One region of the Halomonas sp. M1 genome, then DNA from elsewhere that is predicted to be linked to it. Evidence: predicted binding sites of a transcription regulator. Region 1 holds the regulator's gene; the other holds the start of a gene.
The links. The regulator sigma-54, encoded in region 1, starts transcription at its own class of promoters, with help from an activator protein. The targets are predictions, from matches to a motif close to TGGCACNNNNNTTGCTNT.
Positions count from the first base shown of each region.

Region 2: the regulator sigma-54 is predicted to act here: its motif matches at 3,174-3,191, upstream of P8S54_RS10390 (amino acid ABC transporter substrate-binding protein).

Region 1 is NZ_CP121119.1:909,543-917,148, reverse strand. Features, by position in the region: gene pmbA (metalloprotease PmbA) at 1-1,039, shown strand, start outside; gene P8S54_RS04180 (HPr family phosphocarrier protein) at 1,080-1,349, opposite strand; gene rapZ (RNase adapter RapZ) at 1,411-2,328, opposite strand; gene ptsN (PTS IIA-like nitrogen regulatory protein PtsN) at 2,406-2,876, opposite strand; gene raiA (ribosome-associated translation inhibitor RaiA) at 2,881-3,189, opposite strand; gene P8S54_RS04160 (RNA polymerase factor sigma-54) at 3,277-4,692, opposite strand; gene lptB (LPS export ABC transporter ATP-binding protein) at 4,798-5,565, opposite strand; gene lptA (lipopolysaccharide transport periplasmic protein LptA) at 5,577-6,068, opposite strand; gene lptC (LPS export ABC transporter periplasmic protein LptC) at 6,077-6,649, opposite strand; gene P8S54_RS04140 (HAD hydrolase family protein) at 6,649-7,191, opposite strand; gene P8S54_RS04135 (KpsF/GutQ family sugar-phosphate isomerase) at 7,221-7,606, opposite strand, start outside.
Region 2 is NZ_CP121119.1:2,269,188-2,276,793, forward strand. Features, by position in the region: gene hemE (uroporphyrinogen decarboxylase) at 1-1,024, shown strand, start outside; gene speE (polyamine aminopropyltransferase) at 1,024-1,884, shown strand; gene P8S54_RS10385 (amino acid ABC transporter substrate-binding protein) at 1,995-3,005, shown strand; gene P8S54_RS10390 (amino acid ABC transporter substrate-binding protein) at 3,250-4,275, shown strand; gene P8S54_RS10395 (amino acid ABC transporter permease) at 4,360-5,550, shown strand; gene P8S54_RS10400 (amino acid ABC transporter permease) at 5,572-6,672, shown strand; gene P8S54_RS10405 (amino acid ABC transporter ATP-binding protein) at 6,758-7,486, shown strand; gene P8S54_RS10410 (Rid family detoxifying hydrolase) at 7,589-7,606, shown strand, end outside.

The DNA.
Region 1 (7,606 bases):
GGAAGACCCCGCTGCAGGGTTGGCTGATGCTGCCCTGATGGCATCGCATTTGCCCGATTTAAAAGTGCATTACCCTTGGCCGCTAACCACCGATGAGGCTATTGAGATAGCCTTGGCCTGCGAGCAGGCTGGCCGCAGCGTGGCGGGGATTCACCAGTCGGAGGGGGCATCGCTCTCTAGTGGTGAAGGCGTGCGTGTCTATGCCAATAGCCACGGTTTTTTGGGAACGCAAAAGGGTAGCAGTCACTCGCTTTCCTGCATGTTAATCGCCCAGGATGAAAATGGCATGCAGCGGGACTATGACTACACCTCGGCGCGAAATCCGAGCGAGCTTCGTGATCCTGAAAGCGTGGGGCAAGAGGCGGCTGCTCGGACACTTAGGCGCTTAGGCGCGAAGCGCCCACCGACAGGCACCTTCCCCGTACTTTTTGATCCTACGCTTGCCAGTGGGCTAATTGGCCACCTGATGGGCGCGTTAGCGGGCGGCGCGCTCTATCGTCAGGCATCTTTTTTATGCGACCGATTAGGAACGCCACTTTTTCCCAACTGGTTTAGCCTAGAAGAGCGACCGATGGAAGTGGGGGCAACCGCAAGCTCTCCCTTCGATGGCGAAGGCGTGCAAACGCGCAATAACCGCTTTATTGACCAGGGAAATATCGCAAGCTATATGCTTTCATCCTACAGCGCTCGCCGTTTAGGGATGCAAACCACGGCTAATGCTGGCGGTGCGCGTAATATTCGATTGGTAAACCCTGCCACGAGCCGGGACGCGCTGCTGAAAGAGATGGGTCGGGGGATTTGGGTAACCGAGCTAATGGGGCAGGGCGTTAATGGCGTTACCGGTGACTATTCAAGAGGGGCCGCGGGTTTTTGGGTTGAAAATGGGAAAGTGCAGTACCCTATAGAAGAGTTCACCATTGCTGGGAATCTCAACACCATGTTTGCGGGCTTGGTCGGTGTTGCTGATGACATAGACACTCGTGGCAGTATTCACACCGGCAGTTGGTTAATTGATGCCATGACGGTCGCAGGCAGCTAGCAACTCATGTTTGGGGATAGCGGTTAGCTGATTAGTACCATCATTGATCCTCATCAAATCTCGCGTCGAACAGGCTTTGGATGGCCTCCAGCGCCTGTTCAGCGTCATCGCCCTCTGCGATAACCTTTAACTCGGTGCCACAAGGTGCTGCTAGCATCAGTAGCGACATAATATTAGCCGCGTCGGCCTTTTGCTGTTGCTTGTAAACGAAAATGTTGGCTGAAAACTGTTGCCCGCATTTGACCAGTTTAGTCGCCGCTCGCGCGTGTAAGCCGCGCTGATTGGTAAGGGTTAAATTTCGTTCTGGCACCCTGGTTCCTTTTTGCCGAGTGGTGTCGTCTTGTTGGATACGTGCATCTAAGGTGTTAAAGCTACTCAGGTTCGACTGGTTCTGAAGGTGATGGTTGCGCCGGTTGTTCACTGAGAGTGTACTGAAGTCCCAGTTCTCGATGCCTTAGCTGTACTTCCCCTATGTGTTTTACGAGCCGTTGCGCGAGTTCCTCCACCATGTAAACAGAGCGGTGCTGGCCGCCGGTACAACCGATTGCAATGGTCATATAGCTTCTCTGGCTGTTTTGGTAAGCCGGCAGCCACTTCTCTAACCAGCTGTAAATGTCGTTGCTCATCGCATCGACAATGGGGTAGCTGCTGAGAAAAGCCACAATGTTAGCGTCTCTGCCAGTGTACTGACGTAGCGTTGGGTCCCAGTAGGGGTTAGGTAAGCAGCGCACATCAAACACAATATCGGCATCTAGGGGTACGCCCCGCTTGTAGCCAAATGACTCAAAGGTGAGGGTTAGCTGGTCGCTATGCTGATGGGCGACTTGATCGGTAATACGGCGACGTAAGTCGTGCACCGAAAGCCGTGAAGTGTCGATCATGAGATCAGCAAGGTCGCGTATCTCAAGCAGCGTTTCTTCTTCTTTGTTAATGGCTTCCTCAAGCGTCATGTCGCTATCGCGAGTTAGCGGATGTCGACGACGTGTAGCGGAGTAGCGCTCTAATAAAATTCTTGCATCGGTGGTCAGGTAAATTACCTGGAAACGAATCTGCCGCTGATTGAGCTCTTCAAGTAGCGTTGGCAGGCGCTCAAGAGCTGCTGGCAGGTTACGGGCATCAATGCTTACCGCTAAATGGGTACGCCCACCCTGAACACGCAGCTCATCTACTAAAGAGCCAAGCAGCATCGCGGGTAAGTTGTCGATGGCGTAGTAGCCAAGATCTTCTAACGCTTGTAAGGCGATAGATTTACCGGACCCAGAACGGCCGCTAATGATCACCAATTGCATAGAGTTTCTCTTGGGCTGCCAAAAAATTAATGAGGCTTAAAATGAAGAAAGGTAGCGGCTAGCGTCGAGGTAGACGCTTAGTGCGCCGATTTTTCACGGATTTTTGAGGTGATAAGCTCAAGAAGTTCACGCTGGCTAGTACTTTTCCGAAGCTGTTGTCGCGTATCAGCCTCGTTCATGATGGTGGCAACTTGCCCAAGTAATGCTAAGTGCGTGTCGTCAGCTTCTTCCGGCACCAACAAGACAAACACCAGATCGACAGGGTCGCCATCAATGGCATCGAAATCGACTGGCTCGGCAAGCTTTAAAAAGCCGGCAATAGGGGCGATGCAGTGGGGGCTTCGAGCATGGGGAATGGCAACGCCATTACCTATACCAGTACTTCCCAGGCGTTCGCGACCAATTAAACGGCTAAAGACTTCCTGGCTATCCAGGCTAGGGGTGTTTTGGGCAATAAAGGTGCTGAAAAACTCCAGCACCCTTTTTTTGCTGCCCCCGGGCACGTCGTATAGCACGCGCTCCGGGGGGAGTATGGTTTCCAACGTCATTGAATTAACGCACACCAGCGCCTTGGGCGCGAGCTTGTGCTTTTTCCTTGTGTTTAACGAGTTGACGATCGATCTTATCCGCTAAAGCATCAATAGCGGCGTACATGTCATTATCTAATGCTTCGGCGTGAAGATCAGCCCCGGCTGCGTGCAGAGTGCAGGCAGCTTGCTGTCGCTCTTTCTCAACAGATAAGGTCACTTGTACTGTCGTAATGTTGTCGTAGTGGCGCTCAACGCGCGCTAGTTTTTCATTTACGTAGTCACGCAAGGCGTCAGTCAGATCTACATGATGACCAGTGATATTTACTTGCATTGACGTGCTCCTTATCCATGGGACTGTACTTCGATTGTAACCCTTTTTACGCTGTTGCAAAGCCCTATAGCGGTGTTTCCTTGTTCGCTAACGTAAACGGCGCCGTTCACTTGAAGAGGGAATGCCCATTGACTCTCGATATTTGGCGACTGTGCGCCTTGCAACACTAATTCCGCCTGCTTCCAAGAGCGTCACCAAACGGCTGTCGGAAAGCGGCTTGCCCGGTGGCTCATCTTGCACCAACTTCTTAATCCGCGCGCGGATAGCGGTGCTGGAGTGGCTGTCGCCACCATCTTGGCCGCTGACCTGGCTGGAAAAGAAATACTTGAGTTCAAATACTCCTCGGGGCGTATGAATATACTTTTGAGTGGTCACCCGGGAGATGGTGGACTCATGCATCTCCACGGCTTCGGCTATGTCCGCTAAAATTAACGGTTTCATCGACTCTTCACCATGCTCTAAAAAGCCAATCTGGCGCGCGATAATTTCTCGACCCACTCGCAGCAGCGTATCATTTCGGCTCGAAAGGCTTTTAATTAGCCAGCGGGCTTCTTGAAGGTGCTCTTTAAGGAACTGGTTATCTTGGCTTTTATCAGCACGCTTTATCAAGCTTGCGTAGTCAGGCTGAATGCGTAGCCGGGGCAACGCTTCTGGATTAAGTTCCAGGTGCCAGCCTTCATTATCGTGCCGCACGACCAAATCTGGGGTTATATAGCTATCATCGCTGTCGCCGTAGGCACTGCCGGGGCGCGGGTCAAGGCTGCGAATGAGGCGAATAACATCATCGAGTTGTTCATCATCCAGGCTCAAGCGTCGTTTAAGCAGCCGTATATCGTCTTTGCCGAGTGCCTCAAGAAATTGACGCACCAGCCGTTTGGCAGGTACTAAAAGCGGCGTCTCCTCGGGGAGCGTGGCTAGCTGAAGCATTAGGCACTCGCGTAAGTCCCGCGCGAAGACCCCGGTGGGCTCAAACTGCTGCAAGCGCAACAGGGTGTTCTCTACTTCACGCTGGCTTAGGCCGTCCAGGCCCTGAGCTTTTAAGCCTTCGCGGATGTCGTTAAGCGGCTGAGTGATGTAGCCATTGGCATCGAGGGCATCGATCAAGCTTTCGGCAATAGTGTGCTCACGTAGCGTGAAGTCGGTCATGGCAAGTTGCCAAAGCAGGTGACCGTGCAGGCTTTGTCCTGCTGCCTGGCGCTCAAAATCAGGCCCTTCGCTGCTACCGCCCGTGCTGCCCATATCTTGGTAGGTGTCGGACCAGTCACTATCCACAGAAAGCTCACTAGGGATACTTTCAGCCCATTCTGCTTCCGGCGTCTCGGTGACCGCCTGCTCGCCAAATTCATCCTCTTGTTCCAGCATTGGGTTAGCGTCGAGCGCTTGCTGAATTTCTTGCCGCAGGTCGAGTGTTGAGAGCTGGAGCAGCGCAATTGCCTGCTGCAGCTGAGGTGTCATGGTCAGCTGTGTGCCGATACGCAGTTGAAGAGAAGCTTTCATGACCATCTGAGAACCACTCGTTAATCAGAAAGCTCCACCCTAGTGCGAGTTATCCTCAGGTGCAAGTGCAATAAGCATGCCATTAAAAGTAATTAGTCGGTAGGCGCCTGTTTATAGGCGGAAATCAGCCCCGAGATAGACGTCGCGCACCTTCTGGTTATCGAGGATAGACTGTGGGTCGCCGCTAGCAATGATTTGGCCATCGCCAACGATATAGGCGATATCGCAGATATCGAGCGTGTCTCGTACGTTATGGTCGGTGATGAGGACACCGATATGTCGCTGTTTGAGCGCGCGTATAATCGTTTTGATATCACCCACTGAAATAGGGTCTACGCCTGCGAACGGTTCATCTAGCAGAATAAACACAGGCTCGGTTGCCAGTGAGCGGGCAATTTCAACGCGCCGACGCTCGCCACCGGATAGGCTCATGCCCAGGTTGTCGCGGATATGGGTAATGTGGAAGTCTTCAAGTAGCGACTCTAGACGCTGTTCACGGGCGCTACGGTCAAGCTCCTTTCGAGTTTCAAGTATTGCCATGATGTTGTCGGCGACCGAAAGCTTACGAAAAATAGAGGCTTCCTGGGGCAGGTAGCCAATGCCTGCAATAGCCCGTTCATGCATGGGTGCGCGGGTGAGGTCTAGATCATCAATACCGACGCTGCCTGCGTCAGACTTAACCAACCCAACGATCATATAAAACGAGGTGGTTTTACCCGCTCCGTTCGGGCCGAGTAGCCCCACAACGCTGCCTTGGGTAATCTCTAGGTTAATATCTTTCACCACCCGGCGACGCTTATAGCTTTTAGCCAGGTGATGAGCATAGAGCGTTTTTACCGGAGCAGTTTCGTTAGTTGCTGTGGTGCTGGGGGTTGTCACAAATGAACTCCCTATTGCGCGGGCTGTAGGGTCATGCGAATACGCTGTGATTCGCTTCCGTCGACTTCTGAGCGGGCCTGCACGACCTCTCGGTCAATGAAGTATTCCAAGCGCCCCCCCTGGAAACGATCACCTCGTTGGGTAAGCTCTGCCTGATCGATGAGCTCAACCCGGCGTTCGGCGACATGATAGATAATGCGACGTGCCCAGCCTTCCATGGGTGTTGTTTCACCGTCTAGCTGGTTCCGTAGGTAAGCGCGCTCACCCGTGGCGATTGCGCGGGCAAGTTCGCCAGCATCATTGCGCTGAATTTCGACACGCTCCCCGCGAAGCTGCATCTCACCCTGGCGAATATTAACATTGCCGCTATAGACTGCCGTGCCAGCGAGCTGATCAAGATCTAAGCGGTCTGCTTCAACTTCAACCGGCGCTTGCGTTGTTTGGGCAGCCGCTGAGAGCGGCACCGCTAGGGCTAAAAGCGCGGTGCAGATTAAAACTTTCATAGCGACTCCTAAGGCGTCTGGGGGGCGGGCGGGTGGATGCCGCGCACATTATCGGTTAAGCGAACCTGGCTAGTGTCAAGCCACACATCCATGCGTGAAGCGCTGATCCGCTGTGGCGGTTGCTGCAGAAGTACCGGCACGTCGCTCCATGCATGGCGTGTCATGCCGTTATAGTGTAATAACTCTGTATCCAACTGCCAGCCTTCATCCGGTGCCAATAGTCTGGCTGCGCCGGTTAATGTCAGCGCGTGTGTGTCCGTATTGAGCGTGCCTGCGTTGGCGGTAGCTAGCCACTCTCGCTGTTCACCATCAAATAGTGTTACTCGGGGCGAGGTGGCTTGCGTCATGGCCCGCTGGGGGGTATGAACTAAATAGGGCGTGACCAGCGACTGTTGAATAGCACCCGTTTCGCCAAACAGAGTGATTTCAGCGTTTTCTAGCACATGGCCAGGCTCATCGGCTTGAGCATCTGGGTCTGGAGCGATGTCTTGCGGGCCGCGGGGGTCTATCCATACCAGCAGGGTGCCCAGGGCAACCACAACCCCGGTTAGCCAGACGCGCTTTTTAACCCGCCGAGTCATTACGAATGCCTGTGTAGATAGGTGTCCATCACGGCATCCCAGTGGCCTTGGGACATGAGCAGCGTATCGCAGATCTCACGAACCGCGCCGTGGCCACCAAGGCGATCGGTGATCCAATCCGCGTGGGTGTGCATGTAGTCGGGTGCATTGGGAACGGTAATGCCTACTCCAGAGCGCTTGATAGGGGCCAAATCCGGTAAGTCGTCGCCGCAGTAGGCAACTTGCTCTAAAGTGATGTCAAGGCGCTTGCAAAGGTCTTTGAGTGTGGCGAGCTTGTCTTCACAGCCTTGATGGACATGGGTAATGCCCAGAGACGCGGCGCGTTGACTGACCATGGTAGAGTCTCGGCCGGTAATCAGCGCCACATGAATACCAACGCGTTTTAATAGCTTTAGGCCGTGGCCGTCCTGGGTGTGAAACGCCTTAATCTCAATGCCATCCGCTTGGAAGTAGAGCCGGCCATCTGTCAATATGCCGTCGACATCAAGAGCGAGTAGACGTACACGACGAATGCGATCAAGTAGAGCATCAGGTAGGGCCATAGAGCCTCCTTGTAAGTGTTCAATAGTTTTCAGATAACGCCGCTAATCAAAAGATCATGCATATGTAAAGCGCCGATAGGTCGCTGCTGTTCATCGACCACGGCAAGCGCAGTGATACGGCTATCTTCCATGATCCGAACAGCTTCTGCAGCAAGCACATCAGGCCCAATACGTTTCCCAGGCCGTGTCATGACATCGTCAACACACACCTCTCGCAGGTCATGAAATTGATCAAGGGTGCGGCGTAGGTCGCCATCGGTATACACGCCGGCTAAGCGTCCATCGCTATCGACGACACAGGTGAAGCCAAGGCCTTGCCGGGTGATTTCCAACAGGGCATCCCGAAGTGGGCTACCCAGCGCAACTTGGGGAAGGCGAGCACCGTCATGCATGACGTCTTTAACACGCAGTAGCA
Region 2 (7,606 bases), 1.4 Mb from region 1:
AGCAGGCCGTTACCTGCCGGAATACCGCGCCAGCCGTGCCGATGCGGGTAGCTTTATGGATCTGTGCCGCAATCATGACTTGGCCTGTGAAGTCACGCTGCAGCCTTTAGAGCGCTATCCCCTTGATGCCGCCATTCTATTCTCAGATATATTGACGATCCCTGACGCGATGGGCTTGGGGCTTTATTTTGAAACCGGCGAAGGCCCGAAATTCAAGAAAACCGTGCGCACGCCACAAGAGGTTGCCGCACTCACCGTGCCCAACGCCGAGCGCGACCTTGATTATGTGATGCGCGCAGTGTCGACCATCCGTCGTGAGCTCAACGGCCGTATGCCGCTGATTGGTTTTTCAGGCAGCCCTTGGACGCTGGCTACTTACATGGTGGAGGGCGGTTCAAGTAAAGATTTCCGCCACCTGAAAACCATGCTTTACGATACGCCAGACACCATGCACCAGCTGCTGGACACCCTGGCCCACGCGGTAACCGACTACCTGAATGCCCAGATTCGTGCGGGCGCCCAGGCGGTGCAGATTTTTGACACCTGGGGCGGCGCGCTATCTACCCCGGCTTACCTTGAGTTCTCGCTGCGCTATATGGAGCAGATTGTTTCCGGTTTGATCCGCGACCACGACGGACGCCGCGTGCCGGTCATCCTGTTCACCAAAAATGGCGGCCAGTGGCTTGAACACATCGCCTGCGCCGGTGCCGATGCGCTGGGTATCGACTGGTCTACCGAGCTGTCTGACGCCCGCGCACGGGTGGGCCATAAAGTAGCCCTGCAAGGCAACCTCGACCCTAACGTGCTGTTCGCACGGCCTTCTGCTATTCGCGCTGAAGTGGCACGCGTGCTTGAAAGCTACGGCCACGGCCCGGGCCACGTGTTCAACCTGGGCCACGGCATCAGCCAGTTCACTAACCCAGACAATGTCACCGCCTTTATGGACGCGCTGCACGAGTTAAGCCCCCAATACCACCAAGGCATTGCAACGCAAACCAGCGCCCCACGCTCAGGAGCAAAGTAATGAGCGAACTACGTAACGACCAGTGGTTCACCGAGGTATTTGATAGCCACGGCAGCGCTTTCTCGCTGAAAATCTCTGAAAAACTGCTGGATGTACAGAGCCCTTACCAGCACCTAGAAGTGTACGCCACGGAGACCTACGGCAACCTGATGGTGCTGGATGGCTGCGTGATGCTGACCGACCGCGACAACTTCCTCTATCACGAGATGATTGCCCACCCGGCGCTATTCACCCATCAAGACCCCAAGCGGGTGGTGATCATTGGCGGCGGTGACTGTGGAACGCTTAAAGAGGTGCTCCGTCACCCCGGCGTTGAAAAAGTCACCCAAATCGACATCGATGAAGAGGTCACCAAGGCGGCGGAGCGTTTTTTCCCAGCGTTGGTGGAAGCTAACGGCGACCCCCGAGCCGAACTGCTATTTGCCGACGGCGTGAAGTGGGTAGATGACGCTGCCGATGAGAGCATCGATGTGCTGATTATCGACTCCACCGACCCGGTAGGCCCTGCCGAAGGGCTGTTTAAAACCGACTTCCTTAAGCGCTGCCACCGCATCCTAAAAAATGGTGGCGTGATGGTGCAGCAGAGCGAATCACCGCTCTACCACAGCGGCTCTATCATTCGTGAGCTGCGCAACGATATGCGTGAAGCAGGCTTTGATAGCGTGGCCACCCTGCCCTTCCCGCAGCCGGTGTACCCCTCTGGCTGGTGGAGTGTGACCCTGGCGGGTAAAAACGCCAACGTGGAAAGCTTTCGCGAACAAGCTGCCGCCAGCCACGAAATGCCGCTACAGTACTACACAGGTGATGCCCACCGTGGCGCCCTGGCGCTACCGCCCTTTATGCGGAAAGCCTTTGCGTAAGCGAGCGCTAAGGTATTGACAGCGAAGGCCGGGCATTGCTCGGCCTTTTTTGTGCGCTTAGTTTTGTTTGCTAAACCTGTTTGTTTGGCTACCCACGTTAAGGAATAAAAATGAAAAACGTTCGTTGGTTGGGGTTAGGAATCAGCATACTGCTACCCACGGTGGCCATGGCCAGCACTTTGGAAACGGTGCAGAACCGTGACAGCCTTCGCTGTGGCGTCAATGCCGCCCAGCCGGGCTTCTCTTCACTGGATGACGATGATCAGTACCGCGGCCTGGATACCGACGTGTGCCGGGCAGTGGCCGCAGCGGCGCTCGGGGATGCAACAAAAGTAGATTTCGTACCGCTAGACTCTGTAGAGCGCTTTACCGCCCTGCAGTCTGGCGAAGTCGATGTACTATCCCGCACCACCACGTGGACATCAAGCCGTGACACCACCCTGGGCATGCACTTTACCGGCGTTAGTTACTACGACGGCCAAGCCTTTATGGTCGCTAGTGACCTGGGCGTGCAAAGCGCCAAAGAGCTGGATGGCGCGGCAGTCTGCACTCAGTCCGGCACCACCAGCGAACTTAACCTTTCCGATTACTTCCGCATTAACGAGATGACCTACGATCCAGTAGTGTTTGATGCCCCTGAGCAGTCGATTATCGGCTTTGAAGCGGGCCGCTGCGACGTTTTAAGCTCCGATGCCTCCCAGCTCTATGCTCAGCGCATGCAGCTTGCCGACCCCAGCATGGCTGTTGTACTCCCCGAAATCATCTCGAAAGAGCCGCTTGGCCCCGCCGTGCGCCAAGGCGATGACCAGTGGTTCAACATCGTCAAATGGACGCTGTTTGCCATGCTTAACGCCGAAGAATTAGGCGTTAGCCAGGAAAACGTGGACGAGCATCTCACCTCAGAAGACCCCGATGTTATGCGTCTGCTAGGTCAGGACGGTAATTTTGGCGAAGCCATGGGTATTGAGACCGACTGGGCGTACCAAATCGTTAAACAGGTAGGCAACTATGCGGATATTTATGATCGTAACGTGGGTACAGGGTCAGATTTCAATATTGCACGCGGCTTAAACAGTCTTTGGAATGACGGCGGCATTCAGTACGCTCCACCCATTCGCTAAGACGTCCGATTATTAAGCTCTCAGCAGAGAGTATCACCTCTGCATTAGCGGCTACGCACCAAAAAAGTGCGCACGGTAGCCGCTAATGCACTTTCATGCACCACAACTTTGGTAGGAACTTGCTCCGTTTTGCGTTGAAAAGCGCTGAATTTAACGTCGTATCCTTTTTGGCACCTTCCTTGCTAGCTTTTAGTGTCATGCACCTGCATGCATAACGACATTACATCTAGGAAGGGGAACTACCATGTTTAACAAGAAACACTTGGTACTGCTGGCATCTGCGGGCGCCATCACCGTTGCGGGCGTAGCAACTGCGCAGGCCAGCACGCTCGAAGATACCAAATCACGCGGGGCCGTTCAGTGTGGTGTTAGCGATGGCTTACCAGGTTTTTCCGCGCCAGACGATAGCGGCGAGTGGCAAGGTATCGACGTTGACGTATGCCGCGCCGTAGCAGCAGCGGTGCTGGGTGATGCCGATGCGGTTAACTACATCTCCTTAAATGCGGTTGAGCGCTTCACCGCGCTGCAGTCGGGCGAAGTGGACGTACTGTCACGCAACACCACCTGGACCACTACCCGCGATACGACCCTAGGTCTTAACTTTACCGGTGTTAACTTTTACGACGGCCAGGGCTTTATGGTTTCCCGCGACCTGGGCGTTTCAGAAGCCTCTGAGTTAGATGGCGCCGCTATCTGCATCCAGTCGGGCACCACTACAGAACTCAACCTAGCTGACTACTTCCGTGCTAACGACATGGAATTCGACCCGATTGTATTTGATACGTCTGAGCAAACGGTAGGTGGCTTCCAAGCTGGCCGCTGTGACGTACTCACCTCTGATACCTCTCAGCTTGCTGCTCTGCGCATCCAACTAGATGACCCAGATGGCGCCGTCATTCTCTCCGATGTTATCTCAAAAGAGCCCCTTGGCCCGGTGGTTCGCCAGGGCGACGACCAGTGGTTCAATATCGTCAAATGGTCACTCTTTGCCATGCTTAACGGTGAAGAGTATGGCGTTACCAGCGAAAACGCTGAAGAAATGCGCGACTCTGATAACCCCGACATTGCACGCCTGCTCGGCCAAGACGGCAACTACGGTGAAGGCATGGGCTTAGACGCTGACTGGGCTTACAACATCCTAAGCCAAGTGGGTAACTACGGCGAAAGCTTTGAGCGTAACGTAGGAATGGACTCTCCGCTGGAAATCGAACGCGGCGTTAACGCGCTGTGGAACCAAGGCGGCTTCCAGTACGCACCGCCGATTCGCTAAGCGTCTCGATTGACCCCGGCCCGCCCTCCTGTTTAGTGACGGCGGGCCATTTGATTGACCTGCCGTATCGCGGAGACGCTATCCATGTCCGTTCGACCCAACTCTCGCCCGGTCGGCCAAAAGCCTCCCTTCTGGCGAGACCGCGCTAAGCGCGCTCTTATTTTTCAGTTACTCCTTGTGGCCGCTGTCGCCGCTTTTTTGCTCTATATCGTCGGGAATACCCAGGACAACTTATCCGCACGTGGCATTACTACCGGGTTTGGTTTCCTAGGTAACACCGCAGGCTTTGGGATAGTTCAGAGTCTGATCGACTACTCATCCCAAAGCACCTACGGCCGCACGTTTGTCGTGGGCCTGCTCAACACCCTATTGGTAGGGGGTTTAGGGGTCTTAGCGGCGACCATCATTGGGTTTATTGTCGGGATTGCCCGCCTGTCGCCTAACTGGTTACTTGCCCGCTTAGCCAATGCGTATATCGAAACCTTTCGTAATATCCCACTGCTACTGCAAATTTTCTTCTGGTACTACGCAGTGCTTCGCACGCTGCCCAGCGCCAGGGACAGTCTCGCCTTTGGTGAAGTTATCTTCCTCAACGTGCGCGGCCTCTACCTGCCTGAACCGCTCTTTGAGTCAGGCTTTGGCCTCATCCCCGCAACCTTTATGGCCGCGGTCATTGCCAGCATTGCGCTGGTTGTTTGGAACAAACGCCGCCATGAGGCAACCGGCAAACGCATCCCAGCTTACTGGATTTCGTTTGCGTTAATTTTCGGCTTACCCATGCTGGTATTGGTGGCCACGGGTGTGCCGGTTACTTGGGATGTGCCAGAGCTGCGTGGCTTTAACTTCCGCGGTGGCATTACGATCATTCCTGAGTTCCTCGCTTTATGGCTTGCGCTGTCGATTTATACCGCCTCGTTTATCGCCGAAATTGTGCGCTCAGGCATTCAGGCCATTTCACACGGCCAAACCGAAGCCGCCCAGGCGCTTAGCCTGCCGCGCAATCTAGTACTGCGCTTAGTGGTCATTCCCCAGGCGCTGCGTGTGATTATTCCGCCGCTCACTAGCCAATATCTAAACCTGATCAAGAACTCATCGCTGGCCACGGCCATTGGTTACCCAGACCTTGTCTCGGTGTTTGCAGGTACCACGCTGAACCAGACCGGCCAAGCCATTGAGGTCATTGCCATGACCATGGCGGTCTATCTGACCATCAGCCTACTGGTGTCCATGTTTATGAACTGGTTCAACGCCCGCGTGGCGCTGGTTGAACGCTAGGCCAATGGCGAGGAAATACACATGATTCATAACCAATCGATGATTGATCCGAGGCCCGCCCCCAGTAGTTCAGTGGGGCCAGTCGCGTGGCTGCGCACCAACCTGTTTAACGGCCCAATCAATACCATCTTTACGCTTATCGGGCTTTACGTGCTGTATCTTTTGGTCGTGCCCACCGTGCAGTGGGCGTTTATTAACGCCGACTGGGTCGGCACGAGCCGCGACGACTGCTCACGTGAAGGCGCTTGCTGGGTATTTGTCAATGCCCGCTTTAGCCAGTTTATTTATGGCCTTTATCCGCGCACAGAAATATGGCGCGCTAACGTGGTGTTTGCGGGTTTCTTTGCGCTGATTGCATGGCTGGCTATTCCCAAGCTGCCCTTTAAACGCTGGGTGGCGGTGTTTGCCTTAGTGGGCTTTCCGGTAGTGGCCTACGTGCTGCTCCACGGCGGCTACTTCGACCTGCCCCGCGTACCCACTCACCGCTGGGGCGGTTTAATGCTGACCCTGCTGTTGGCCACCGTCGGTATGGTGGGCGCGCTACCCATTGGTATTGTGCTGGCATTGGGGCGGCGCTCTAATATGCCCATCGTCAAAAGCTTCTGCGTAGTATTCATTGAGTTTTGGCGCGGTGTGCCGCTGATTACCGTCCTGTTCATGGCCTCGGTAATGCTGCCGCTGTTCTTACCCTCAGGAATCAGCGTTGACCGCTTAGTACGTGCGCTTATCGGCCTTACGCTGTTCCAAAGTGCCTATATGGCTGAGGTTATCCGGGGTGGTTTACAGGCTATTCCCAAAGGCCAAGAAGAGGCTGCGGCCGCGCTAGGGATGACCTACTGGAAACGCATGGGGCTGATTGTGTTACCCCAAGCGCTAAAGATGATGATTCCAGGCATCGTGAATACCTTTATCTCGCTGTTTAAAGACACCACGCTGGTCATGATTATCGGCTTGTTTGACCTATTAGGGATCGTGCAAGCGGCACTGTCCGACTCTCGCTGGCTGGGATTCTCGCTAGAGGGCTATGTATTTGCCGCGTTTATGTTCTGGATCTTCTGTTTCAGCATGTCGCGCTATAGCCAGTACTTAGAACGCAAGCTACACACCGGCCATAAGCGCTAACGCCGCTTTTATTAACGATTTTTAGCAGGATACTGACATGACACAAGCAGCCACCAACGTCTCTGGCACACGTACTTCTGATCTGATGGTTGAAATGCGCGGCGTTAACAAATGGTACGGCGACTTTCACGTGCTACGCGATATCGACCTAGAGGTTAAACGCGGTGAGCGTATCGTTATATGTGGACCTTCTGGCTCGGGTAAATCCACGTTGATTCGCTGCATCAATCATTTAGAAGAGCACCAGCAGGGTGAAATCGTGGTGGGCGGCGTGCCGCTGACCCAGGACGTTAAGCGTATCGAGCAGATTCGTCGCAGCGTGGGCATGGTCTTCCAGCACTTTAACCTCTTCCCCCATTTATCGGTGCTGGAAAACTGTTGTATCGCGCCCATGTGGGTGCAGAAAAAGCCGCGCCGCGAAGCAGAAGAGATGGCCATGCAGTACTTAGAGCGGGTGCGCATTGCCGAGCAGGCCAAAAAGTATCCCGGACAGCTTTCAGGCGGCCAGCAGCAGCGGGTGGCGATTGCCCGCTCGCTGTGTATGCACCCCGATGTGATGCTTTTCGACGAGCCCACCTCCGCCCTTGACCCTGAAATGATTAAAGAAGTGCTAGACGTCATGGTCGAGCTGGCCAATGAGGGTATGACCATGCTTTGCGTGACCCACGAAATGGGCTTCGCCAAAACCGTCGCCGACCGGGTGATTTTTATGGATCAGGGGCAAATCATTGAGGAGAACGCGCCTGAGCCGTTCTTTAATACCCCACAGTCTGAGCGCACGAAGCTGTTCTTAAGCCAGATTCTGGGACACTAAGTACGGGAATGGGTAAGACAATGGGCCTCATCGCAGGCCCATTTTTGTATTTCATTTATAACTAGCATCGCCGACACATCGACATAAGAGAGACAGTTTACGATGGAAAAGCTATTTATC